DNA from 2 places in the Kribbella hippodromi genome. Region 2 is predicted to be linked to the other one. Evidence: predicted binding sites of a transcription regulator. Region 2 holds the regulator's gene; the other holds the start of a gene.
What was found. Region 2 encodes HrcA, which represses chaperone genes, less so after heat shock. Its sites were predicted from a motif close to TTGGCACTCGNNNNNNNCGAGTGCCAA; they were not measured.
Positions count from the first base shown of each region.

Region 1: a site for HrcA is predicted at 10,081-10,107, ahead of groES (co-chaperone GroES). Genes of this name have one in related genera too.

Region 1 covers NZ_BAAAPH010000005.1:239,813-251,857, reverse strand. The annotation lists gene ABD260_RS10045 (TIGR03086 family metal-binding protein) at 1-254, shown strand, start outside; gene ABD260_RS10040 (hypothetical protein) at 313-711, opposite strand; gene ABD260_RS10035 (alpha/beta fold hydrolase) at 838-1,563, opposite strand; gene ABD260_RS10030 (GuaB3 family IMP dehydrogenase-related protein) at 1,580-2,686, opposite strand; gene guaB (IMP dehydrogenase) at 3,235-4,746, opposite strand; gene ABD260_RS10020 (hypothetical protein) at 4,893-6,515, opposite strand; gene shbA (RNA polymerase sigma factor ShbA) at 6,508-7,131, opposite strand; gene ABD260_RS10010 (GNAT family N-acetyltransferase) at 7,253-7,735, opposite strand; gene groL (chaperonin GroEL) at 7,883-9,502, opposite strand; gene groES (co-chaperone GroES) at 9,655-9,951, opposite strand; gene ABD260_RS09995 (class I SAM-dependent methyltransferase) at 10,133-11,287, shown strand; gene ABD260_RS09990 (alpha/beta hydrolase family protein) at 11,779-12,045, opposite strand, start outside.
Region 2 covers NZ_BAAAPH010000012.1:54,542-66,586, forward strand. The annotation lists gene ABD260_RS19385 (DUF3376 domain-containing protein) at 1-2,247, shown strand, start outside; gene ABD260_RS19390 (DUF3097 domain-containing protein) at 2,222-3,046, opposite strand; gene ABD260_RS19395 (NCS1 family nucleobase:cation symporter-1) at 3,056-4,600, opposite strand; gene ABD260_RS19400 (MBL fold metallo-hydrolase) at 4,684-5,451, opposite strand; gene ABD260_RS19405 (EF-Tu/IF-2/RF-3 family GTPase) at 5,554-6,039, opposite strand; gene ABD260_RS19410 (ThuA domain-containing protein) at 6,205-6,846, shown strand; gene ABD260_RS19415 (Gfo/Idh/MocA family protein) at 6,843-7,991, shown strand; gene hrcA (heat-inducible transcriptional repressor HrcA) at 8,068-9,090, shown strand; gene dnaJ (molecular chaperone DnaJ) at 9,140-10,282, shown strand; gene ABD260_RS19430 (16S rRNA (uracil(1498)-N(3))-methyltransferase) at 11,174-12,045, shown strand, end outside.

The DNA.
Region 1 (12,045 bases), on a different contig from region 2:
AGGAGCCGGACGAGTACCTGCGTCAACTGGCGGCGGACCACCTGATCCACGGGTGGGATCTGGCCGTGGCGATCGGCGCGCCGGCCCGGATGGAGCCGGAGCTGGTGGACGAGGTCCGGACGTGGTTCGCCGAGCGTGAGGAGGTGTACCGGTCGGCCGGTGTCATCGGCGAACACGTCGACGGCTTCACCGAGCCCGCCGACGCACTACTCGCCGCCTCCGGACGCGACCCGCACTGGACGCGTCCTAGCTGACGGCTTAGTCGGTCAGGTCGGCTCAGTCGGTCAGGTCGGCTCAGTCGGTCAGGTCGGCTCAGTCGGTCAGGTCGGCGCGGAGGGCGCCGACGAACAGGCCGGCTTCGGCCTCGGTCATCCCGGTTTCGGACACGACCAGGGCGGTCGCCTGGTGCAGCTCACCGGCCGCCTTGAGCGCGCGGGTGCGTTCGGCGAGGTTCGTGTTCGGGCGGCGTACGACCGGCGTACCGGTGGTCGGCGCCACGTACCGCCCGAGCCGGATGTCGTCGACCAGTTCCTTCGACTGCTTCAGGTCGAGCCCGGTGCGCTCCCGGATCAGCTTGACCGCGTGCACCGCCTTCTTGGTGGTGATCAGGAACCGCACCTGATCCACATCGTCCGGGGACAGTCGGGCCCGCCCTGCGGCAAGGGCAACATTGTCCGTGTCCTGGCTGCTGCGTCGGTTGAACAATCCCATGCCGCAATCCTTCCAGAACCCACCAACCCACGAGCACCCCCCGCAAGTCGCCCACCATCCGGGCACCCGCACGCCCCTCCCAGCGCCCGCTCAGCCTCTCAGCGCCGCCCAGGTTGCGGCGTCCGCTCAGCTCCCGGCAAGCACCCGCAGCACGCTCGGCCAGGCGAGCGCGCCCAGCTCCCGGTCCGCCGCGTCCGTCCCGCCGCGCGCCATCCGCTGCCCGGCTGCCTTCGGCTCCTCACCAGGCAGCACCGCCCGATGCCCAGCCTCGGCAACCGTCACGACCGACGTCTCCAACCCACCCCGCCCGCGTACGATCTCCGCCGCGAACTCCCCCGCCGGCCACACCCGATCGTCCCCACCAACCACCAGCAGCAGCTCCCGAACCCGCTCCACCGGAATCCGGGCCGCCAAAGCCTCACCCGCGTACGTCAGCACGCTCCGCCGATACAACCCCGCATAACTGGGCGGATCATCCTCAGCCCGCCAATCAGGATCAAACGGCACGTACGGCAGCGGTGTACCCCGCCAAGTCCAGGCGGACGCATGACTCCCGTCCTCCAGGTTCCGCCCCCACACGTACGCGCTCGGAGCGAACGCGATCACCGCATCCACCCGCGCATCGAACGCACCCAGCAACAGCGCAGCCTCGGCGCCCCAAGAACTGCCCATCACCACGACGCGCTCGTTGCGCGCGGCGAGCTCATCCACCGGAAAGGACTCCAGCGGTACCTCGTGCCGCACAGTCCAGCGCGGCGCGAGTACGTCGTACCCCTCCGCCGCGAGGATGCGCGCCCGGTCGAGATCAGGCACGCCGCTCGACCCATGCAGGAGCAGTACGCCGGTGCTCATCGGTCCGTCCCCGCCGTCAGCCGACGACGACCTCGACCCGCTGGAACTCCTTGAGCTCCGTGTACCCGGTGGTGGCCATCGCGCGCTTGAGGGCGCCGACCAGGTTCATCGTGCCGTCCGGGACCCAGGACGGGCCGAACAGGATCTGGTCCATCGTGCCGGTGACACCGACCTCGACGCGCTCGCCACGGGGCAGGTCCTGGTGCCAGGCCTCGGCACCCCAGTGGTACCCGCCGCCGGGCGCGTCGCTCGCGCGGGCCAGCGGCGAACCGACCATGACCGCGTCCGCGCCGCAGGCGATCGCCTTCGCCACGTCACCGGACCGGCCGACCGACCCGTCCGCGATGACATGCACGTACCGGCCGCCAGACTCGTCCATGTAGTCCCGCCGGGCGGCCGCGACATCGGCCACCGCCGACGCCATCGGCACCGCGACACCGAGCACCTTGCGGGTCGTGTGCGCCGCGCCGCCGCCGAACCCGACCAGAACGCCGGCCGCGCCGGTACGCATCAGGTGCAGCGCCGCCTGGTGCGTCGCGCACCCACCGACGATCACCGGGACGTCGAGATCGTAGATGAACTGCTTCAGGTTGAGCGGCTCCGCCTGACCGGACACGTGCTCGGCGGAGACCGTCGTGCCGCGGATGACGAACAGGTCGACGCCCGCGTCCACCACATGCTTCGCAAACTGCTTGGTCCGCTGCGGCGACAGCGCGCCCGCCACGGTCACACCCGAGTCGCGGATCTCCTGCACCCGCTGCGAGATCAGCTCCGGCTTGATCGGCGCCGCGTAGATCTCCTGCAGCCGGTGCGTGGCCTGCTGCGCGTCCAGCTGGGTGATCTCGGCGAGCAGACCGGACGGGTCCTCGTACCGCGTCCACAGCCCCTCGAGGTTGAGCACCCCGAGCCCGCCGGCCTTCCCGATCGCGATCGCCGTCTCCGGCGACATCACCGAATCCATCGGCGCGGCCAGAATCGGCAGCTCGAACCGGTACGCGTCGATCTGCCAGGCGACCGAAACCTCCTCCGGGTCCCGCGTCCGCCGCGACGGCACAATCGCAATGTCGTCAAACGCGTACGCCTGCCGCCCCCGCTTGGCCCGGCCGATCTCGATCTCGGTCATGGGGCCAGCCTACCGATCAGCAGTCACCGAACGAGAATCTGGTCCACCCACGCCCTGAGACCAGAACACCGATCAAGAACCACCTGCAGCCCGGCGTCACGGCATCACCCAGCAAGTCCCGCCGCACCACCGCGGACCATCTGCATCTCGACAGGTAGTGCACCCACGAGACGCCGTACACATGTACCCCACCCCGCCTAGGTGCACTACCACCCAACGAACACCTCCTGTCCAAACGCCCACCCCACCCCACCCCACCACGCCTGCCCTCCACCGCCCCCAAACCGGTTTGGGGCGTCGTACCTTCCGAATCAGGCAGTAGCCAACCCCAGTCGTCGGGTAGGTCCTCCCCAAACCGGTTTGGGGAGGATCACGACCGCGACCACTGCGCGGGGATTGGTTCAGGGGGTGCGGTTGGCGGCGGGAGCCGGTCACATCTCAGCAGGTGCCGCTGTGGTGTCTTGAGCCGGCTGGTGCCGGGCAACATGGGGAAACCCTTGTCGAATGACAAGGGTTTCCGGTGCCGGGGCTTGTGCCGCGTCGGGCGGTCAGCGGCCGGAGTAGTTGGGGGCTTCTACTGTCATTTGGATGTCGTGGGGGTGGGACTCCTGGAGGCCGGCTGAGGTGATGCGGACGAAGCGGCCGTTTTCCTGGAGTTCGGGGACGGTGCGGGCGCCGGTGTACCACATCGACTGGCGGAGGCCGCCGATCAGCTGGTGGGCGACGGCGGACAGCGGGCCGCGATACGGGACCTGGCCTTCGACGCCTTCGGCGATCAGCTTCTCGTCGGAACCGCCGTCGTGCTGGAAGTAGCGGTCCTTCGAGTACGACTTGCGCAGCCCGCCGGACGACATCGCACCGAGCGAGCCCATCCCGCGGTACGCCTTGAACTGCTTGCCGTTGATGAACACCAGGTCACCCGGCGACTCCTCGCAACCGGCCAGCAGCGAGCCGAGCATCACCGTGTCCGCGCCGGCCACGATCGCCTTCGCGATGTCACCCGAGTACTGCAGGCCGCCGTCGCCGATCACCGGTACGCCGGCCGGCTTGCAGGCCAGCGACGCCTCGTAGATCGCGGTCACCTGCGGCACGCCGACACCCGAAACCACCCGGGTGGTACAGATCGAGCCCGGCCCGACGCCGACCTTGACGCCGTCCGCGCCCGCGTCGACCAGCGCCTGCGCGCCCACCCGGGTGCCCACGTTGCCGCCGACGACGTCGACGCCGCGGGTGGCCGGGTCGGCCTTGAGCTTGCGGATGATCTCGATCTGCGCCTTCGAGTGACCGTGCGCGGTGTCCACGACGAGCACGTCGACCCCGGCCTCGACCAGCGTCATGGCCCGCTTGTACGCCTCGCCGAAGAAGCCGATCGCGGCGCCGACCATCAGCCGGCCGGTCGCGTCCTTGGTGGACAGCGGGAACTTGTCGCGCTTGACGAAGTCCTTCAGCGTGATCAGCCCGGTGAGCTTGCCCGAGTCGTCGACCAGCGGCAGCTTCTCCACCTTGTGCTTGCTCAGCAGCGCCATCGCGTCGTCGGCGGCGATGCCCTGTCTGCCGGTGATCAGCGGCTGCCGGGTCATCACCTCCCGGACCGGGCGGGACATGTCGTTCTCGAACCGCATGTCACGGTTGGTGACGATGCCGACCAGGACGCCGGCGTCGTCCACCACCGGAACACCGGAGATCCGGTACTGACCGCAGAGCGCGTCGGCCTCGCCGATGCTGGCGTCCGGGCCGATCGTGATCGGCTGCGCGATCATGCCGGACTCGGAGCGCTTGACCAGGTCGACCTGCTGGGCCTGGTCCTCGATCGCGAGGTTGCGGTGCAGCACGCCGAGACCGCCCTGGCGGGCCATCGCGATCGCCATCCGCGCCTCGGTGACGGTGTCCATCGCGCTGGACAGCAGCGGGATGTTCACCCAGACGTTGCGGCTCACCCGGGACCGGGTGATCGCCTCGGACGGGATGACGTCGGACTCGTTGGGCTGCAGCAGCACGTCGTCGAAGGTGAGGCCGAGGACGGCAAACTTGTCGGGAACTCCAGCGGGTGTGATGTCCATGGGGAAACGAGCACCTTTACACGGCGAGAACGGAACCCCATCCTATCCGCGCCGCAAGCAGCACCCGAATCGGCCATCCACAGGCCCACGCGGCACCGGCCCGCCCGCCGCGGAATCGCGGTGGCCGGGCCGGTGCCGGAAAACGCCTACTCGGTCGGCTTGTTGATCACGCCGAGGATGGTCAGCAGCACCAGGTCCTCGGTCGATCCATGCGTACGGTCGATCGCCGCGTGCTTGCCTTCCGGGTACTCGCCGGTGGAGTGCTTGCCCTTCGGATAGGCCTTCCGGACCGAACCGGTGCTGACCTTCCCGCTGGAATGCTTCCCGTGCGCCTTGGCCGACTTGGCTGACTTGCCGGCCGCCTTGTCGTGCTTGGTGGACTTGCCGGACTTGGTCGACTTGGTGGCCTTGGCAGCCTCGTGGTGCCCGGTCCGCGGCTTGGCGGCGGCGTCGGCCGGGCCGAAGAAGCGCTGCGCGCTCTCCAGCGTGGCCGGCGTACCGGTCGGGGTCGGCAGTACCGGCAGGATCGCGTTGCCGATGAACTGCCCGACCACGCTCGTCAGGTCACTCGGGACCTGGGTGACGTCACCAGCAGGCTTCTGCCCGTCACCACCAGTAGCCGGAAGACCGGTCCCGTCCGTACCACCAGTGCCGGCCGAGCCGGTGCCGGTGGTGCCCGTACCGGTCGTGTCCGTACCGCTGGTGTCCGTACCAGTGGTGCCCGTACCAGTGGTGCCCGTTCCGCCCGTGGTGTCGCCACTCGGCGCGGTCGTGTCCGAACTGCCCGGAGTCGTCGTGCTGCCCGCGGACGGCGTACCCGCGTCGCCACCACTCCCGGCCTGGCCGGTACCGGGGTCGCCGCTGGGCGCACCGGTCGGGGTTCCGGTCGGGGTCCCACCGTCGCTGGTGCCCGTGTCACCCTTCGGCGGCGTGGTCGGCGTCGTCGTGGTGGTCGGGTCGGTCGGCGTCGGAGTCGGCGTGCTGGTAGGGGTCGTCGGTTCCGTCGGCTCGCTCGGCGGCGGCGTCGTCGGCGTGCTCGGCGGGTCCGTCGGCTTGTCCGTGCCCTGGTCGCCGCCGCCCTGGTCGTTGCCGCCCGGGTCGGTCGTCGCCGGGTCGCCGGTCTTGTCGCCGACCGGCTTCGCCGGCACCGGCGGCCCGATCGTCGGCTTGTCCAGCACCGCGAGTGGCTTCTGCGCCGGGACCACGACCTGCGGCGGGTTCGGGAGCTCCCGCGCGTTCGGGTCGTCGGTACCCGGGTTGCCGGGACCGTCCGGCTGGTCCAGGTGACCGGCCCGCGCCTTGTCCTGGTAGTCCTTGGCGACCTTGACGATCTTGGTCTTGTCGAGCACCGGCAGGCCGTCGAGCTGTTCCTTCGGGAAGCTGGTCTGCGGGCGGACCGCGTCGACCACCTTCTCGATCACCTTCTCGTACGGCGACAGCGGATCGCCGTTGACGGCGGCCGCCACCCCGGAGACCGACAGCGCCGCCACCGCGGCCACCCCGAGCGCCAGCCCCCGGGTCGCCACCTTGCGGGCGAACGGGTCGGTGATCGGGTTGATCGCGGCGCACCGCGCCAGGAAGCTCTCCGGATCGTCGATGGTCTCCACCGGGAGCTCGTCCTCGACCTCCACCGCGAGCCGGAGATCGGCCAGCAGTTGGACGGCCGGGTCGCGCTCGCCCGCCGAGCGGGCGGACTCCCCACCGGCGGCGAGCAGATCGAGCAGCGCGTCATCGGACTCGATCGCGTCCAGGTCGAAACGGTCAGCCATGATGCCCCTCCCCCGCTCTTCCTCGTTCCAGCTGTGCTTCATGCCCCACATACCCCCTGAGCGTGTTCAACGCTCGATGCTGTGCGACCCTCACCGCCCCCGGTGTCATTCCCAGTGCCCGGCCGGTCTCCTCGGCTGACAACCCCGCGACGACGCGAAGGCGCAGGATCTCCCGCAGCTTTTCCGGCAGCTTGTCCAGCAGGCCGATGATGTGCTGGACCTCGGACTGCCGAACCGCGCGCTCCTCCGGCGTCGGTGACTCGTCCGCGCCGTCCGGCAGGTCCGGCGTCGAGACGTCGGCGACCGCGAACGCACGCTGGGCATCGGCGACCTTGCGGGCCGCGATGCCGTAGACGAAAGCCTCGAAAGGCCTCCCCTCGTCCCGGTACCGGCTGAGCGCGCCGAACACCGCGACACATACCTCTTGCGCGACGTCGTCGACCATGTCGGCGCCGCCGGGATAGGTCCACAACCGGGACCGGACGTAGCGGTGCGCCACAGCGCGCACCCTGGTGAGCAGGTCGTTGAGAGCTGTACGGTCCCCGTCGCCGGCCAGCGCGGCAAGATCCCTGAGCTCGACCCGGTCGTGGGTGTCAGGTACTCGGACCTCGGTCACCCCTCGCCCCCTCGTGTCAGACCGGTCAGCCTGAAAGATGGTACGGCGCTCAACTCTTGTTGCCTAGTGGCTGGGCGTGATCCAGCCCCTCGTTTGATCACGATCTGTCACTACTGACCAGTCAGGTACTTACGGGCGGGCTGAAACGGATCAGTTCGGTGGCCTGTTCGCCGCCCCAGTCGATCGGCGTACGCGTGGTTTCGGTCCATCCCGCGCGCCGGTAGAGATGCACGGCGGCCCCGCGGTTGTCCACCACTTCGAGCGACAGCTCCCGGCCGAGCTCGGCGGCGGTCGTCACACAGTGGTCGAGCAGCCGTCGCCCGATCCCCTTCCGCGTCACCGCCGGGTCCACGAACAGCCGCTCCACCTCGGCGCGATCCCCTACGGCGGTCAGTACGACATGCCCCGCGACCCGCCCGTCGCTCTCCGCGACCCAGCACCCGAGCCGGCTCGCGGGCGTCAGCCACCCGCGCGGATCCTCCGGCCAGTTGATCGGGTACCCGGCTTGTTCATGCACCGCGCGGAGCAGTCCGACGCAGACATCGAGGTCCTCGTCGCGGCGGTTCCGGATGCGTACGCCGGTTTCGCGGAAAGTATTCGTCACCAGACGCACCTTAGTTTCCGTAAAGCCGGTTCCCGAAACCCCGAAAACCCCGAAAGCCCCGAAAACACAGCACCGCCCGGCAGTTGCCTGCCGGGCGGTGCTGGGTGTGCTGTGCTGTGCTGTGCTGCCGAACTGCCTGCCTGGAGGTCAGTGACCGTGACCGTGGCCGTGACCGGCCGCGGCGGGCTCCTCTTCCTCGGGCTTGTCCACCACCAGGGTCTCGGTGGTGAGCAGCAGCGCGGCGATCGAGCCGGCGTTGGCGAGCGCGGACCGGGTCACCTTGACCGGGTCCAGGACGCCCTGCGCCAGCAGGTCACCGTACTCGCCGGTGGCCGCGTTGAAGCCGCTGCCGACCTCGAGCTCGGCGACCTTCGAGGTCACGACGTACCCCTCGTAGCCACCGTTCTCGGCGATCCAGCGCAGCGGCTCGACGACCGACTTGCGGACGATCCGGACGCCGGCGAGCTCGTCGCCCTCCAGGTCGAGACCGCTGTCCAGCACGGTGGCCGCGTGCACGAGGGCGGAGCCGCCGCCGGCGACGATGCCCTCCTCGATCGCGGCCCGGGTCGCGGACACCGCGTCCTCGATCCGGTGCTTCTTCTCCTTCAGCTCGACCTCGGTGGCCGCGCCGACCTTGATCACGCAGACGCCACCGGCCAGCTTGGCCAGCCGCTCCTGCAGCTTCTCCCGGTCCCAGTCGGAATCGGTGCGCTCGATCTCGGCCTTGATCTGGTTCACCCGGCCGTCGATGTCGTCGGCCTTGCCGGCGCCCTCGACGACGGTGGTGTTGTCCTTCGAGACCACGATCCGGCGAGCCGAACCGAGCACCTCGAGGCCGACCTGGTCGAGCTTCAGCCCGACCTCCGGGGCCACCACCTGCGCGCCGGTGAGCGCGGCCAGGTCCTCCAGCATCGCCTTCCGGCGGTCACCGAAGCCCGGCGCCTTGACGGCGACGGAGGTGAAGTTGCCGCGGATCTTGTTCACCACCAGGGTGGACAGCGCCTCGGCCTCGACGTCCTCGGCAATGATCAGCAGCGCCTTGCCGGACTGCACGACCTTCTCCAGCAGCGGCAGCAGGTCCGCGATCGCGGAGATCTTGCCCTGGTGGATCAGGATGTACGGGTCCTCCAGCACCGCTTCGCCGGCCTCGGCGTCGGTGATGAAGTACGGCGAGATGTAGCCCTTGTCGAACTGCATGCCCTCGGTGAACTCGAGCTCGGTGCCGAACGTGTTCGACTCCTCGACGGTGATCACACCGTCCTTGCCCACCTTGTCGAACGCGTCCGCGATCAGGCTGCCGATCTCGGCGTCCCGGGCGGAGATGGTGGCGACGTGGGCCATGTCGCCCTTGTCGTCCACCGGACGGGCGGTCTCGACCAGCTTGGCCGACACGGCCTCGACGGCCGCCTCGATACCGCGCTTGAGGCCCATCGGGTTGACGCCCGCGGCAACCGCCCGCAGGCCTTCGTGCACCAGCGCCTGCGCCAGCACCGTCGCGGTGGTGGTGCCGTCACCGGCGATGTCGTTGGTCTTGGTGGCGACCTCCTTGGTGAGCTGCGCACCAAGGTTCTCGAACGGGTCGTCCAGCTCGACCTCACGGGCGACGGTGACACCGTCGTTGGTGATGGTCGGGGCGCCCCACTTCTTGTCCAGGACGACGTAGCGGCCCTTCGGCCCCAGCGTCACCTTGACCGTGTTCGCGAGCTTGTCGACGCCGCGCTCCAGCGCGCGCCGCGCGTTCTCGTCGAACTCGAGGATCTTCGGCATGAAGAGAACCAGTCCTTTTCTGAATGTCTTCGGTGCAGGCGTCGAGCCGGCCGCGGTTCCCCGGCCGGGCCGCCGTGGCGGCCGGCCGGAACCCACTCCGCCCCGGCGCCAGCGGCTCCGGGGCGGTGTCGGTCAGGAACAGCGGTGGTTCGTCACTTGCTGACGACTGCGAGGATGTCGCGGGCGCCCAGGATCAGGTAGTCCTGACCGTCGTACTTGACCTCGGTGCCGCCGTACTTGGAGTAGATGACCTTGTCGCCGACGGCGACGTCCAGCGGGACGCGGTTGCCGTTGTCGTCGATCCGGCCCGGGCCGACGGCGAGGATCTCGCCCTCCTGCGGCTTCTCCTTGGCGGTGTCCGGGATCACCAGGCCGGACTTCGTGGTCTGCTCGGCTTCGAGCGGCGCGACGAGGACACGGTCCTCGAGCGGCTTGATCGTGACCGACACTTGCTGACCTCCACGGTCGAATTCGCTTGTCTTTTCGATGTGGTCGCGCTCCCCTGCCGTCGCGGGGGTCAGAGGCCGGACCGCTGGCACCCTCCCCTGGAGAGTGCCAACACCGAATCTAGGCCGCGATTAGCACTCGGTCAACTCGAGTGCCAAGATTTCGCCAATCTAAAGTTGCCGGGTGACTGTCACCGCCTTGCTGGACGGACCCGGGGCCGAGGTACTGGCTGCTGCGTGCGGCGAGTACCAGGCCGGCAGGGAGCTGCAGTTGGTGGAGAAGCTGCGGCGGCGGTACGAGGCTGAGCTGGTGACTGCCGTGGTTACCCAAGCCGCACTGCGCCACCGGGCAGTCGCCAAGTTCGGTACGGACGCCGAGCGCATGTACTTCACGCCGGACGGTCTGGAACAAGCAACCAGGACCACAGTGGGTACGCACCGAGCTGCCCGGATCGCGGCCGCTCTGCCCGGAGCCGGCGTGGTTGACCTGGGGTGCGGGATCGGCGGCGACCTGATCAGCGCCGCCCGCGCCGGACTCCAGGTCACTGGAGTGGAACGCGATCCAGAAACCGCAGCCACCGCCCGGGCCAACCTCACCGCCCTCGGACTGACCGGACGGGTACTAGTAGGCGATGCGGAGTCCACGGACCTCACCCCGTACGACGTGGTGTTCGCGGACCCAGCCCGGCGAGCCGACGGACGACGGGTGTTCGACCACAACGCCTACTCGCCGCCCTGGTCGTTCGTCACCGACCTACTGCAGCGAACGGCCTGTGTGAAGGTCGCACCGGGCATCCCGCACGACGCGATCCCGGCAGACGTGGAAGCAGAGTGGATCAGCGACTCCGGCGAGGTAAAAGAGGCCGCACTCTGGTCCGGCGCCCTGTACGGAGGTACGCCGCGACGAGCGACCCTGCTACCGGGCGGAGTGACCGTCTCAGCCGCCCCACCCGCTGACGCCGGTCCGGTCGGCCAGTACATCTACGAGCCGGACGGTGCCGTTGTACGCGCCGGTCTGGTCACTGCTGTTGCGGCAGTGGTCGACGGGTGGCTGCTGGACCCGCGCATCGCTTACGTCACCGCAGCCAAGTACGTCCCGACACCACTCGCATCCGCGTACGAAGTACTGGAAGAGCTGCCCTACAAGGAGAAGGCTCTGCGTACGTGGGTCCGTACGCAGAGAATCGGCACCCTGGAGATCAAGAAGCGCGGCGTGGACCTCGACCCGGCCCAGCTGCGCAAGAAGCTCGCACCGAAAGGCCGTACGTCCGCGACCCTGATCATCACCCGGATCGGCCGCGACGCCGTCGCCTACTCCTGCCGCCGCGTCACGGGATGACTTCCCCACCGGATCTGTCACGTGCCGAGCTTGCTCGCGGGGATTTGTGGATGATCCTACTTGCGCTCGAGTTGTATTCGAACATATGATCGACTCGCGTGCGGGTCTCCGGGTGACTTGCCGGCGGGCGAGGTGCTGCGTCCGCTGCCGCGCTCCCCGGAGACCCGCCACTAACCCGTCACCCAGGCAACGCCGGGCGTTCACCTGACTTCGGCACGCTGGACCACGAAACCGGTTGGCCGCTGACCGTTCACCTGGGGAGCAAGCGGTACGCACCACCCCCAGGCCTCTGCTCCCACCACACCCACACCACCGCCGCGCCACCACCCGCCACCCGCGAAACCACTCACGCACAGCCAGCCGCCGCGGACACACTCGCGCACCGTCACCCGTCACCCGCAGACGCACTCGCGCACCATCAGCCGCCACCCGCGGAAGCACTCGCGCACCACCCCCCGTCACACGCGGAACCACTCGCGCACCGCAAGCCGTCAGACGCGGAAGCGCTCGCGTATCGGCAAGCGGAGTCGAGTCAGCGCGATCTCCGCGACGGCGGCTGCTTGCACGCGGAAGGCCGACCCGGGCGGCTGCTCGGGCGCCGGGAGTTCCTGACTGCCGGACGGCGCATCTCCGGCCTGGGCGGAGCGGACGAAATCTTCTACCAGCCTGTTCCAGTCGCCGGAGCGGTGCAGCATGGCGTGGTCTTCGCCGGCCAGCAAGTACGTGCGCACGGGTGTACCCGCCGCCCGCAGCCGCGC
Region 2 (12,045 bases):
CTCGGTTCGCTCGACGTCGGCAAGCTGGTCCCGGCCGCGAACGTGAAATCGACCTCGGTATTGGACGGCAAGTACTTCCTGCGTCAGCTCGAAGGGCTGCTCAAGGACGTCGCCGCCGCGGGCGAGCGGGCCGCCGAGGCGCCGGTCACCTTGTTCGTCACCGCTTCCGGTTTGGGCGTGCAGCAGTTCGAGGCGAAGGACGCGGCGGGGCAGGCGTTCGCCGTACCCGATCACCGCTACTTGTACGGGTTCACCAGCGAGGACGCGCCGACGTACGACGGAACCCACCGGAAGTTCACCCTTCAGGACAACAACGCGCTGCAGGACACCGAGTTGCTGGCCCGGGCCACGCGGGCGTCGGCGTCGTTTCCGGCTGCGTTCGGGCCGGTGCTGGAGACGCCGGAGCTGGCTGCGCGACCGCCGCGCATTCGGCCTTGCCCGGCTGAGTCCGGGTCCTGGCTCGTCGACGGTGGCGTACTCGACAATGCACCGTTCGGTCCGGTCCTTGATGTCGTAGCGCGCCGGCCGGTGAACGGCAAAGCGACCAGGTACGTGCTGTATGTCGTACCGTCCGCCGGGATCGGTCACGCATCGACAGCCACCGCCGGGGCGCACGAGCCGAGTTGGCGCGTCGCCGCCATGTCGGCGGTGCAGTTCCCGCGCGAGGTGGACTTTCGTTCCGATGTCGAGCAGCTGGAACGCCTGCTGCTGGAGGCGGATGCGTCCTGGTCCGACACCCAGCGGCTCTTCGACCGTTGCCTCACGCAACCAGAAGAACGGGGCCGGTTGCAGGCTGCCGCGACCGCGCTGCAGCCCGCGTACTCACGTGGTCGCGCGGCCGGTGGGGTCTGGGAAGCGGTCACGATCGCGAGTCACGACCAGTCGACCGTACTGGACGCGGCGACCGCGCTTTCCGAAGCGGAGATCGACGAGATCCTCGGCACCGACCATCCCTGGGTGCCCGGACCGGATGGTTCGACCGTTGCACTGCGCAACGATGCCGAAGGCAACCCGAGCTGGTTGTGGGGGACCGGCGCGGCCGAGCGGATCGTCCGGCTGATCCTGCGTTCGTTGCGCGGTCGGGTCAGTTCGGCGCCGGCCGGCGAGCGCGCCGAGCTGGACAAAAGGTTGACCGCGGCAAGCAACTGCTTGCTGAAGGTGCAGGCCGTTCGGGACGCGCTGGATGTGCGCTTGGCCGAGGCGCAGCTCGACCTGCGGCCGGCCGGTGGCGCCGAGGCGGTCGCCGTCGGCGTGACCGACATCTTCGAGCAACTGCAGGTCCAGCGGGCGCTCGGCGACGCGTTCGCGGAGCTGATCGCGGTCGTCGGCGGGGATCTCGTCGACATCGCCCTCGAGGTGGAGATCGTGTCCCGGTGCACCTCGTCGCGTACGCCGGAACAACGCAGCGCCCCGTTCCAGTTCCTGCGCCTCGGGCCGGACATTCCGCTCGCGGTACTGGACGACCTGCCGGAAGGAACCATCGCCAACCAGCTCAAGGACCGCATCCTGTACGGCAGTCAGGTCGGGCACTTCGGTGCGTTCGGCGCGGCGGACTGGCGGCGCTGGGACTGGCTGATGGGTCGGCTGCACTGCGTCGCGCACGTGGGCGCGATGCTCGGCGCGGACGTGGACTGGATTCGCGAGACCCAGCGTCAGGTGCTGCAGGCGGAGGGCTGGCCGCTCGAGACGGTGGCCGAGCGGATCCTGCGGCTGGCGAAGGACTTCCCGATCGGCGCCGGGCTGGGCGCGATGGTGACGATGCGGGACGAGCTGAACGAGTCGCCGGAGGGCCGCGCGATCACCAAGGGTCTGGCCGACCGGATGGTCGACGTGTCCGGTGGTCTCGGTCCACAGGTCGGCGCCTGGGTGAAGGCGGCCGCGAGCCGCAAGCACCAGCCTGGTACGTGGCTGCTGCGGACCGCACGCTGGTTCACCGAGCCGGCCCGGCAGGCGCTGTGGGAGCGGCTGGTCCGCGGCGCGAAGCTGAGCCCGGCGCAGCGGCCGCCGATCTTCGAGCCATGGTTGCCGATAGCAACGGCCGCGGCTGGGGTGGTGCTGTTGGTGATCGCCGTGGCGGTGGAGCAGGCCGGCGTACGCATCGTGGCCGCGGTACTGGCCGGAGCCATCCTTGCGGCGAGTGCGGTCCTCGGCGCGATCACCTGGTACGTACGCCGGGCGCGCCGCTTGATCCGGGCCTGGCTCGAACGCCGGATGCCCGCGATCAGTCGAGCGTCGCGAAGTCGATGAGCTCCTCGACCCGGCCGAGCAGCGCCGGGTCGAGATCGGCAAAGCTGTTCACCTTGGACAGGATGTGCTTCCAGGCCGCCGCGACGTCGGCCTGGTCGGTGGCCGGCCAGCCGAACGACTGCAGGACGCCCTTCTTCCAGTCCTGCCCGCGCGGGATCTTCGGCCAGGCCTTGATCCCGACCGACGACGGCTTGACCGCTTCCCAGATGTCGATGAACGGGTGGCCGACCACCAGCACGTACCGGTTGTTCACCTGGGCCGCGATCTTCGATTCCTTCGAGCCCTCGACCAGGTGATCGACCAGGACGCCGAGCCGCCGGCCCGGTCCCGGCTGGAACCGGTTGACGATCTCGACCAGGTCGTCGACGCCTTCGAGGTACTCGACCACGACGCCCTCGATCCGCAGGTCGTCACCCCAGACCTTCTCCACCAGCTCGGCGTCGTGCCGGCCCTCGACGTAGATCCGGCTGGCCCGGGCCACCTTCGCCCGGACGTTGTCCACCGCGACCGAACCGGACGCGGTCCGGGTCTTCTTCGCCGGGCCGGCCTTCTTCGGCGGCTTCAGGCTGACCGGCTTGCCGTCCAGCCAGAACCCCGGGCCGAGCGGGTACGTCCGGATGTTGCCGTGCCGGTCCTCGAGGTCGACCACACCGTGCTCCCAGCGCACGATCGCGCCGACGAACCCCGACGTCGGCTCCTCGACCACCATCCCCTTGGAGATCTCGACCTCGACTGTCCGCCCGTTCTTGGGCTTGCGCCAGTCACCCGCGAGTACGTCGTTCCCATACCTGTCAGCCACGCGCCAACTCTAATAACTCGGAGCCGCATGTGAGGCGGTCGACTGGCGGCTCGGCGCGGTCAGGGTGAGGACGAAGTACGTGACGAAGCCGACGACCAGGCCGACCGCCCAGGAGTAGTCGTACAGCGGTTTGAGGAATGGGATCAGGCCATCGGCCGGGAAAGGGCCGGCGCCCGGGTTCGAGTACGCGCCGCCGACCGCGAGCAGTGAGCCGAAGAGCGTCGCGACGACACCACGCCAGTTCCAGCCGGCTGCATACCAGTACCGGCCGTCGCGCTGGTACAGATCGGCCAGGAACAGGTTGGTGCGGTCGATCAGCCAGTACCCGGCGATCAGTACGCCCGCCACCGACGCGAGCAGGCCGCCGTAGAAGGACAGCCAGACGAAGATGTAGATCGACGGATCCGAGATCAGCCGCCAGGGCTGGATGACGATGCCGATCACGCCGGTGACCAGGCCGGCGGTCCGGAAGTTCAGCCAGCGTGGCAGGGCGTTCGCGAAATCGTACGAGGGACTGACCACGTTGGCGGCGACGTTGCACGACATGGTCGCGAGGATCGCCATCACCAGGCCGATCGTCACCACCACCGGGTTCTCGAACCGGCGGGTGAGCTCGACCGGATCCCAGAGCGCCGACCCGTAGAGCACGACCGTACCCGAGGTGGTGATGATCGAGACCAGCGCGATGAACGACATCGTCGTGGGCAGGCCGATCACCTGGCCCCAGACCTGCGCCCGCTGGCCTTTCCCGAATCGGGTGAAGTCCGGCATGTTCAGCGAAAGCGTTGCCCAGAACGCGATCATGCCCATCAGCGACGGTGGGAAGATCTTCCAGAAGTCCGAGCCCCAGCCGAGTTTCGACGGCTGCGACAGGATCGGCCCGAAGCCGCCGGCCTTCACCAGCACCGCCACCATCAGCGCCACGAAGGCGATCGTGACCAGCGGGGCGGCCCAGTTCTCGAACCGGCGCAGGCCTTCGATGCCGCGGAGGATCAGCAGCATCTGGAGCAGCCAGAAGAACCCGAAACTCAGCCACATCGTCCACGGATGCCCGCCGATCGCGGACGCGCCGGTCCAGCTCTTGCCGAGCAGTTCACCGGCGATCACGAAGATCGCCTGGCCGCCGATCCAGGTCTGGATACCGAACCAGCCGCAGGCGATGAAGGCCCGCAACAGCGCCGGGAAGTTCGCGCCGCGGACGCCGTAGAACGCGCGCGCGAACACCGGGAACGGGATGCCGTACTTGGTGCCGGCGTGGCTGTTCAGCAGCAGCGGAACGAGGACGATGAGGTTCGCCAGCGTGATGGTGAGGAACGCCTGCAGCCAGTTCATCCCGAGCGCGACCAGGCCGGACGCGAGCAGGTAGCTGGGGATGTTGTGCGCCATCCCCATCCAGAGGGCGGCGTAGTTGTACGTCGTCCAGGATCGCTCGGGTAGCCGGGTCGGTGCGAGTTCGGCGTTCGCGTACGGACTCGTGGCGAGTGCTTGCGGGTCCGTCAGCTCGACTCGTCCGTCGGGGTGAACGGTCTGTTCGATCCGTTGACTGATGGCCACAAGTCCCACCCCATCCGGTCGGGCGAAGTCCGTACCGAACAAGTTGCGCGACGAGCGGAGTCCGTGTCAACGGATTGGTTCAGTTAGGGACCGAGCAGGGGGAGAGTTGGGCGTTGGGGCGTGCCGAGTGCCTGGTAGCCGCGGCGGATCGCGTCCTGGAGTTTGTCGACCGGCCAGGGCCAGTCCTCGGTGTGCTTCAGCGCGTCGTCCAGGGACGTGCCGGCGTGGTGCAGGGTCGAGATCGTGTTCGCGACCTTGCCCAGCTCGATGGCCTGATCCCGCGCGTACTCGATGTCGATCACCGCACCGTGCCCCGGAACGATCTTCACGGCCGGTGTCATCATCCCGACCACTGCCTCGATCGTGTCCGGCCATTCCATCGGGTACGAGTCGGGGCCGTACGACGGCGGGGCCGACTCCTCGAGCAGATCGCCGACGAAGAAGACGTCCACGTCCGGTACGGCGATGACGATGTCGCCGGAGGTATGCGCGTTGCCGACGTGCAACAGCTCCGCGCGGCGGTCGCCGAGGTCGATCACCTTGGCGGCGGCGAACCTGGTTCCGGCCAGGTTCTCCTCGGCGGCGGCGTTCTCGTGCAGGTAGACGGTCGCGTCGGTGAAGACGCTGTTGCCGGCCACATGATCGAAGTGGGCGTGCGTGTTGACGACCCACTTGACCGGCTGGTCGGTGAGCTCACGGATGTGTTCGCGGAGCTGCTCGGCCTCGGCGGTGGTGGCGCGGGTGTCGATCACCAGCGCACCGTCGGCGCCGACGACGAGGCCGACGTTCAGATCCCATTCGTCGTACCGGCGGACCCAGGTGCGATCGCCGATTTCGGCCCAAGCGCTCATGGATCAGACCCTACTTGCCGGAAAGCGAAGCCGAGGAAGCGGTCGTCCGACGCTGCTCCTTGCTGACGCTGCTCTTGCTGACGCTGCTACTTGCTGACACTGCTACTTGCTGAGGACGTCGCCCTTGAGGACCTGGTCGCGCTTGGTGCCCCGGAGCAGCAGGCCGACGTTGTCGCCGGTCTTCGCGGTCTTGACGGTCTTGCGGAACATTTCGATCCCGGTCACCTCGACCTGCAGCAGCGGCCGGCCGTCCCGGTTGACGATCAGCTGCTCGCCGACCGACACCGTGCCGGTCTGGATCCGGCCGGTCGCGACCGTTCCACGACCGGTGATCGAGAACACGTCCTCCACAGTCAGCCCGAACGACCCGACCGGCAACACGTCCTGCGGCCGCGGCGGAAAGGTGCCTGACGACGGCGAGCTGCCCGGTGAAGGCGAGGTGGCCGGTGAAGGCGAGGTGCCCGGTGACGGAGAGGCGTCCGGTGAGGGGAACACGTCCTGCGGGCGCGACCCGGCTTCGTGGCCGCGCGCGAGCAGTTCCTGTGGGTCCATCGGATTCGGTTCGCGCTTCCAGAACTTCCAGCCCATCCCTTGAGCCTAGTGCCCGCGCCGGAGCACCGGCGGCGCCGTACGCGCCGAGCCGGACACCTCACCGCCCATTCCTTGGGCCTGGTGGTTGGCAGGCCTGCTTCGGCCGACTTAAGGTCGCAAGTGTTCCGATCGCGGTTCCGAAACTTTCGAAGGGTGGCCGGTGTGACGACACGACGTGCTGTGGTGGTGCGAGGCGGTTGGGAAGGGCATTCCCCGGTCGAGGCGACCGACCTGTTCATCCCGTTCCTGGAGCAGAACGGCTACGAGGTGACCGTCTCCGGAAGCACCGAGGCGTACCTCGACCTGGACGGCGTCGACCTGATCGTGCAGTGCGTGACGATGAGCGAAATCGAGCCGGACCACTTCAAGGGGCTGGAGGCGGCGATCCGGCGCGGTACCGGGTTTGCCGGGTGGCACGGTGGGATCGCCGACTCGTTCCGGAAGAACGTGGACTACAGCTTCATCACCGGCGGGCAGTTCATCTCGCATCCGCACGGGTTCACCGACTATCGGGTCGACATCATTGCCGACGATCCGATTGTCGACAACATTGCGCACTTCGACGTACACACCGAGCAGTACTACGTCCACGCCGACCCGACGAACCGGGTGCTCGCGACGACGACGTTCGAAGCGCACCCGGACTACCCGTGGATCGAGGGCGCGGTGATGCCGGTGATCTGGACGCGCACCTGGGGCGAAGGCAAGGTCTTCGTCTGCACGGTCGGCCACAAATTGGACGACCTGGAAACCCCCGAGGTCCGCACAATCATCGAGCGCGGCCTCCTGTGGGCAAGCAAATGACCGGCCCCGCGAAGGGCGACGGGGCGGGTGCGGTGAGCGCCGGGGCGGGGGCGGTGACGAAGGTCGGGATTGTCGGGACCGGCGTCATCTCCGGCACGTATCTGGACCACCTGGACAAGCTGCCGGGTGTCGAGGTGGTGGCGGTTGCGGATCTGGATCGGAGTCGCGCCGAGGCGATCGCGACGGAGCACGACGGCATCCGCGCGCTGACGCCGGAGGAGTTGTACGCGGCTGACAACGTTGAGATTGTCATCAATCTGACAATCCCCGCGGCGCATGCAGCAGTGCACCAGGCCGCGCTGGCGGCCGGCAAGCACGTGTACGGCGAGAAGCCACTGGCCATGGACCGCGCCGAAGCCGAACCACTGCTGAAGTACGCCGCCGCCAACGACCTGCGCATCGGCTGCGCACCGGACACCGTCCTCGGAACCGGTACGCAGACGGCTCGCGCGGCGATCGACCGCGGTGACATCGGCACCCCACACGCCGCGACCGCGTTCATGGTCACCCCCGGCCACGAGCTGTGGCACCCGGCACCCGAGTTCTACTACCGCCCCGGCGGCGGTCCGGTCCTCGACATGGGCCCGTACTACGTGACCAGCCTCGTGACGCTGCTCGGACCTGTGGTCCGGGTCACCGCCCGCGCGGGCCGGGCGAAACAGCAGCGGACGGTCCACACCGGCCCACGCGCCGGGACCGTGTTCGACGTTGAGGTGCCGACGCATGTCACCGGGGTGCTGGAGCACGAGTCGGGCGCTCTGACCACAGTGCTGATGTCGTTCGACGTCTGGGCCGGGCGGCTGCCCCGGATCGAGGTGCACGGGACGGACGGCAGCCTGTCCGTGCCGGACCCGAACGCGTTCGACGGGACGGTGGAGATCGTGACCCCCGAGCGGCGCGAGTGGACCGAGGTCCCGGTTGCCGGCGGGTACGCCGGTGCGGGCCGGGGTGTAGGTGTCGCGGACCTGGCGCGGGCAGTACGCAACGGTGAGCCACATCGCGCGGACGGAGCGTTGGCATACCACGTACTCGACGTGCTGGAGTCGTTCGTCGACTCGGCGATCCAGGATCAGCCGCTCGATGTGGCGAGCACTGTGGCACGCCCCGCGGCCGTTCCGTTGGGAGCGTCGCCCGAGACCGCCTAGACTGGCACTCCGAACTTGTGAGTGCCAAGGCCCTTGAGCCCGAGGGTCCGTCGAGACGTCTGAGAGGGTGGTGCGCGTGCTGGACGACCGCAAGCTGGATGTGCTCCGCGCCATCGTCGAGGACTACGTGGCCACCCATGAGCCGATCGGGTCGAAGGCGCTGGTCGACCGGCACAACCTCGGCGTCTCGCCGGCCACCGTCCGCAACGACATGGCCGCGCTGGAGGAAGAGGGGTACATCACCCAGCCGCACACCAGCGCCGGCCGGATCCCGACCGACGCCGGGTACCGGCTGTTCGTGGACAAGCTGAGCACGGTCAAGACGCTGTCGGTCGCCGAGAAGAAGGCGATCACCTCGTTCCTGGCCGGAGCAGTCGACCTGGACGACGTCGTCCGCCGTACGGTCCGGCTGCTCGCCCAGATCACCCGCCAGGTCGCGATCGTGCAGTACCCGTCGCTGAATCGGTCGAGCGTGCGGCACATCGAGGTCGTCACGATGAGCCCGCGGCGGCTGCTGCTCGTCCTGATCACCAGCAACGGCCGGGTCGAGCAGCGGATCGTCGAGCACCCGCACGACGTCGACGAGCAGCTGATCGCCGACCTGCGCTCGCGGTTGAACACCGCCCTCGCCGGGCAGCGTCTGACCGACGCGGCGACGGTGCTGGCCGGCGTACCCGAGTTGTTCGCGCCGGGCGACCGGTCGCTGGTCGCGGCGGTCGTCACCACGCTGTTCGAGACGTTCACCGACGAGGTGGGCGAGCAGCGGATCGCGGTCGGCGGCGCCGCCAACCTGACCCGGTACGGCGACGACTTCGAGCGGAACGTGAAACCGGTGCTGGAAGCGCTGGAGGAGCACGTGATCCTGCTCAAGCTGCTCGGCGAGGCGACCAACCCGCAGACCCTGACGGTCCGGATCGGGCACGAGAACCCGTTCGAGGAGCTGGCCACCACCTCGGTGGTCGCGACCGGGTACGGGTCCAAGTCGGAGGCGCTGGCCACCCTCGGCATCGTCGGCCCGACCCACATGGACTACCCGAGCACGATGGGCGCGGTGCGTGCCGTCGCCCGGTATGTCAGCCAGATCCTGGCCGAGTCCTGACAGTGAAGACGAATATGCTGAAGATCCTCCCAACCCCCTGGTCTGGAGTATGAGCACCGATTACTACGCCGTCCTCGGCGTCAGCCGTGACGCGTCCGCGGACGAAATCAAGAAGGCGTACCGCAAGCTGGCGCGCCAGTACCACCCGGATGTGAACGACTCCGAGGACGCGCACCAGAAGTTCCAGGAGATCGGGCGCGCGTTCCAGGTGCTCAGCGATCCGCAGAAACGGCAGATGCACGACCTCGGCGGCGACCCGTTCGCCTCCGCGGCCGGCGGGCCGGGCGGCGCGGGCTTCGGGCAGGCGTTCACGTTCACCGACATCATGGACGCGTTCTTCGGCCAGACCGGCGGCGCCACCCGCGGTCCGCGGCCGCGGACCCGGCGCGGTCAGGACGCGCTCATCCCGCTCCGGATCGATCTCGCCGAGGCGGCCTTCGGGACCACCCGCGAGCTCAAGGTCGACACCGCCGTGCTCTGCCCGACCTGTAGCGGGTCCGGCGCGGCCGCCGGGTCCGAGCCGGTCACCTGCGAGATCTGTCACGGGCGTGGCGAGGTCACGCACACGCAGCGGTCGTTCCTCGGTGAGGTACGCACCATGCGCCCGTGCCCGAACTGCCGCGGCTTCGGCACCACGATCCCCAACCCGTGCGTCGAGTGCTCCGGAGACGGTCGTGTCCGGTCCCGTCGTACCGTCACGGTCAAGATCCCGGGCGGCGTCGACAGCGGTACGCGGGTGCAGCTGTCCGGTCAGGGCGAGGTCGGTCCCGGCGGCGGCCCGGCCGGCGACCTGTACGTCGAGATCGAGGTCGAGCCGCACGACATCTTCACCCGGAACGGCGACGACCTGCACTGCACGGTCACCCTGCCGATGACGGCGGCCGCGCTCGGTACGACGATCGATCTGCCGACGCTCGAAGGTGAGACGACGCCGCTCGAGGTGCGGCCCGGTACGCAGTCCGGGACGACGCAGACGCTGTCCGCGCGAGGTGTCCCGCGGCTGCGGCACGCCGGGCGCGGCGACCTGATCGTCCAGGTCATCGTCGAAACCCCCACCAAACTCGACGACGCCCAGGCCGAACTGCTCCGTCAACTCGCCGTCGCCCGCGACGAGGAACGCCCCCAAGGCCAAGTCCAAGCCACCCACAAAAGCGTCTTCGGCCGCCTCCGCGACGCCTTCGGCGCCCACTAACGTTCACCCCCGTCCAGCGGTGACGGGGCGGAGACCGCCTGCACCACGAACAACCCCCACGTATCGCAGCACCCGTGTACTGCAGCGCCCATGTACTGCACCCCCGGCGTACTGCACGCCCCGCGTGGGCCGCACCACCGAGCGGTCCGCACCACCCCGCGTACAGCACCATCCCCGCGTGCTGCACCCCCGCGCGGTCCGTGGTGCCCGCGCGGTTCACGATGCCTGCACGGCGCACGAGCCGCAGGGCGGCGCGCTGGGAGGGTTGCCCCCGCGGGTGGTGGGTTGCCCCCTGAAAATGTGAGGGGTCAACCCTGCAGCTCGAGGGCCAAGCTCGCTATCTCGGCAGGCGAGGTGTGCGGCACGGCGCCCGGGCGGCGGGCGTTCGGGAGGGTTGACCCGCGAGTGGTCGGTTAGCTCCGCGAGCGCGACGTTGCGCCCGTGAGTGGGGGGTTGCCCCCGCAGGTGGTGGGTTGCCCCCTGAAAATATGAGGGGCCAACCCTGCAGCTCGAGGGCCAAGCTCGCTCCCTCGGCAGGCGAGGTGTGCGGCGCGGCGCCCGGGCGGCGGGCGTTCGGGAGGGTTGCCCCGCGAGTGGTCGGTTAGCTCCGCGAGCGCGACGTTGCCCCCGTGAGTGGGGGGTTGCCCCCGCAGGTGGTGGGTTGCCCCCTGAAAGTACGAGGGGTCAACCCTGCAGCTTGGGGGGGCAAGCTCGCTCTCTCGGCAGATGAGGTGTGCCGCGCGGTGCTTGGGCGGCGGGGCGTTCGGGAGGGTTGCCCGCGCGAGTGGTGGGTTGCCTGCGTGAGTGGGGGTTGTCTCCTGGAAATATGAGGGGCGAGCCTGCGGTTGAGGGGCGAGCTGTCTCAGTCAGTGAATTGGAGGAGTCGGGCGGATGGGTGTCGCGGTGTTCTTTCACGCTGAGGTGGCGGGTGCTGGGCTGGCCGGGGGTGACGTGGCGGGTGCTGAGCTGGGCGGTGCCCCGGCGGGCGGTGCTGCGGTGGGTGGTGCCGGGGTGGGGGGTGCCGGAGTGGGCGGTGCTGCGGTGAGTGGTGCCCAGGTGGGGCGCGCTGGGGTGGGTGGTAGTGCGGTGGGTGGTGCTCAGGTGGGGCGTGCTGGGGTGGGGGGTGGTGAGTTGGTGCTTGGTGGGGCTGAGGGGCGGCATGCGGCGGTGGTGCGGCGGATTGGGATAGGGGAACGGATTCGGCTGACTGATGGGCGGGGGAGTTGGGCTGAGGGGCCGGTTGTGCAGGCCGGGAAGGGTGGGGTGACGGTTGCTGTGGAGGAGCGCGGTACCGAGCGGGCGCCGGATCCGCGGGTTGTGGTGGTGCAGGCGTTGCCGAAGGGGGAGCGGGCGGAGTTGGCGGTCGAGATGCTGACCGAGGTCGGTGCCGACGTGATCGTCCCGTGGAACGCGGAGCGCAGTCAGTTCCGTGCCAACCCCGAGCGGGTCGAGAAGACGCTGACGAAATGGCGCGCTTGGGCGTTCGAGGCCGGCAAGCAGTCGCGCCGTACGTGGTTCGCCGAGGTCACCCCGATCGCGAGTACGGCGGAGGTCGCGCGGTTGCTCGCCGGCGCGGCGCTGCCGGTCGTACTGCACGAGGAAGCCACCACTCCACTCGCCTCCCTGCAGCCACCCACCACCGGAGACATCGTCCTCGTGATCGGGCCCGAAGGCGGCATCGCCCCCAGCGAGCTTGCGGCCTTCGCCACAACCGCCGCTCCGGTCCGCCTGGGCGACACCGTCCTCCGCACCTCAACAGCAGG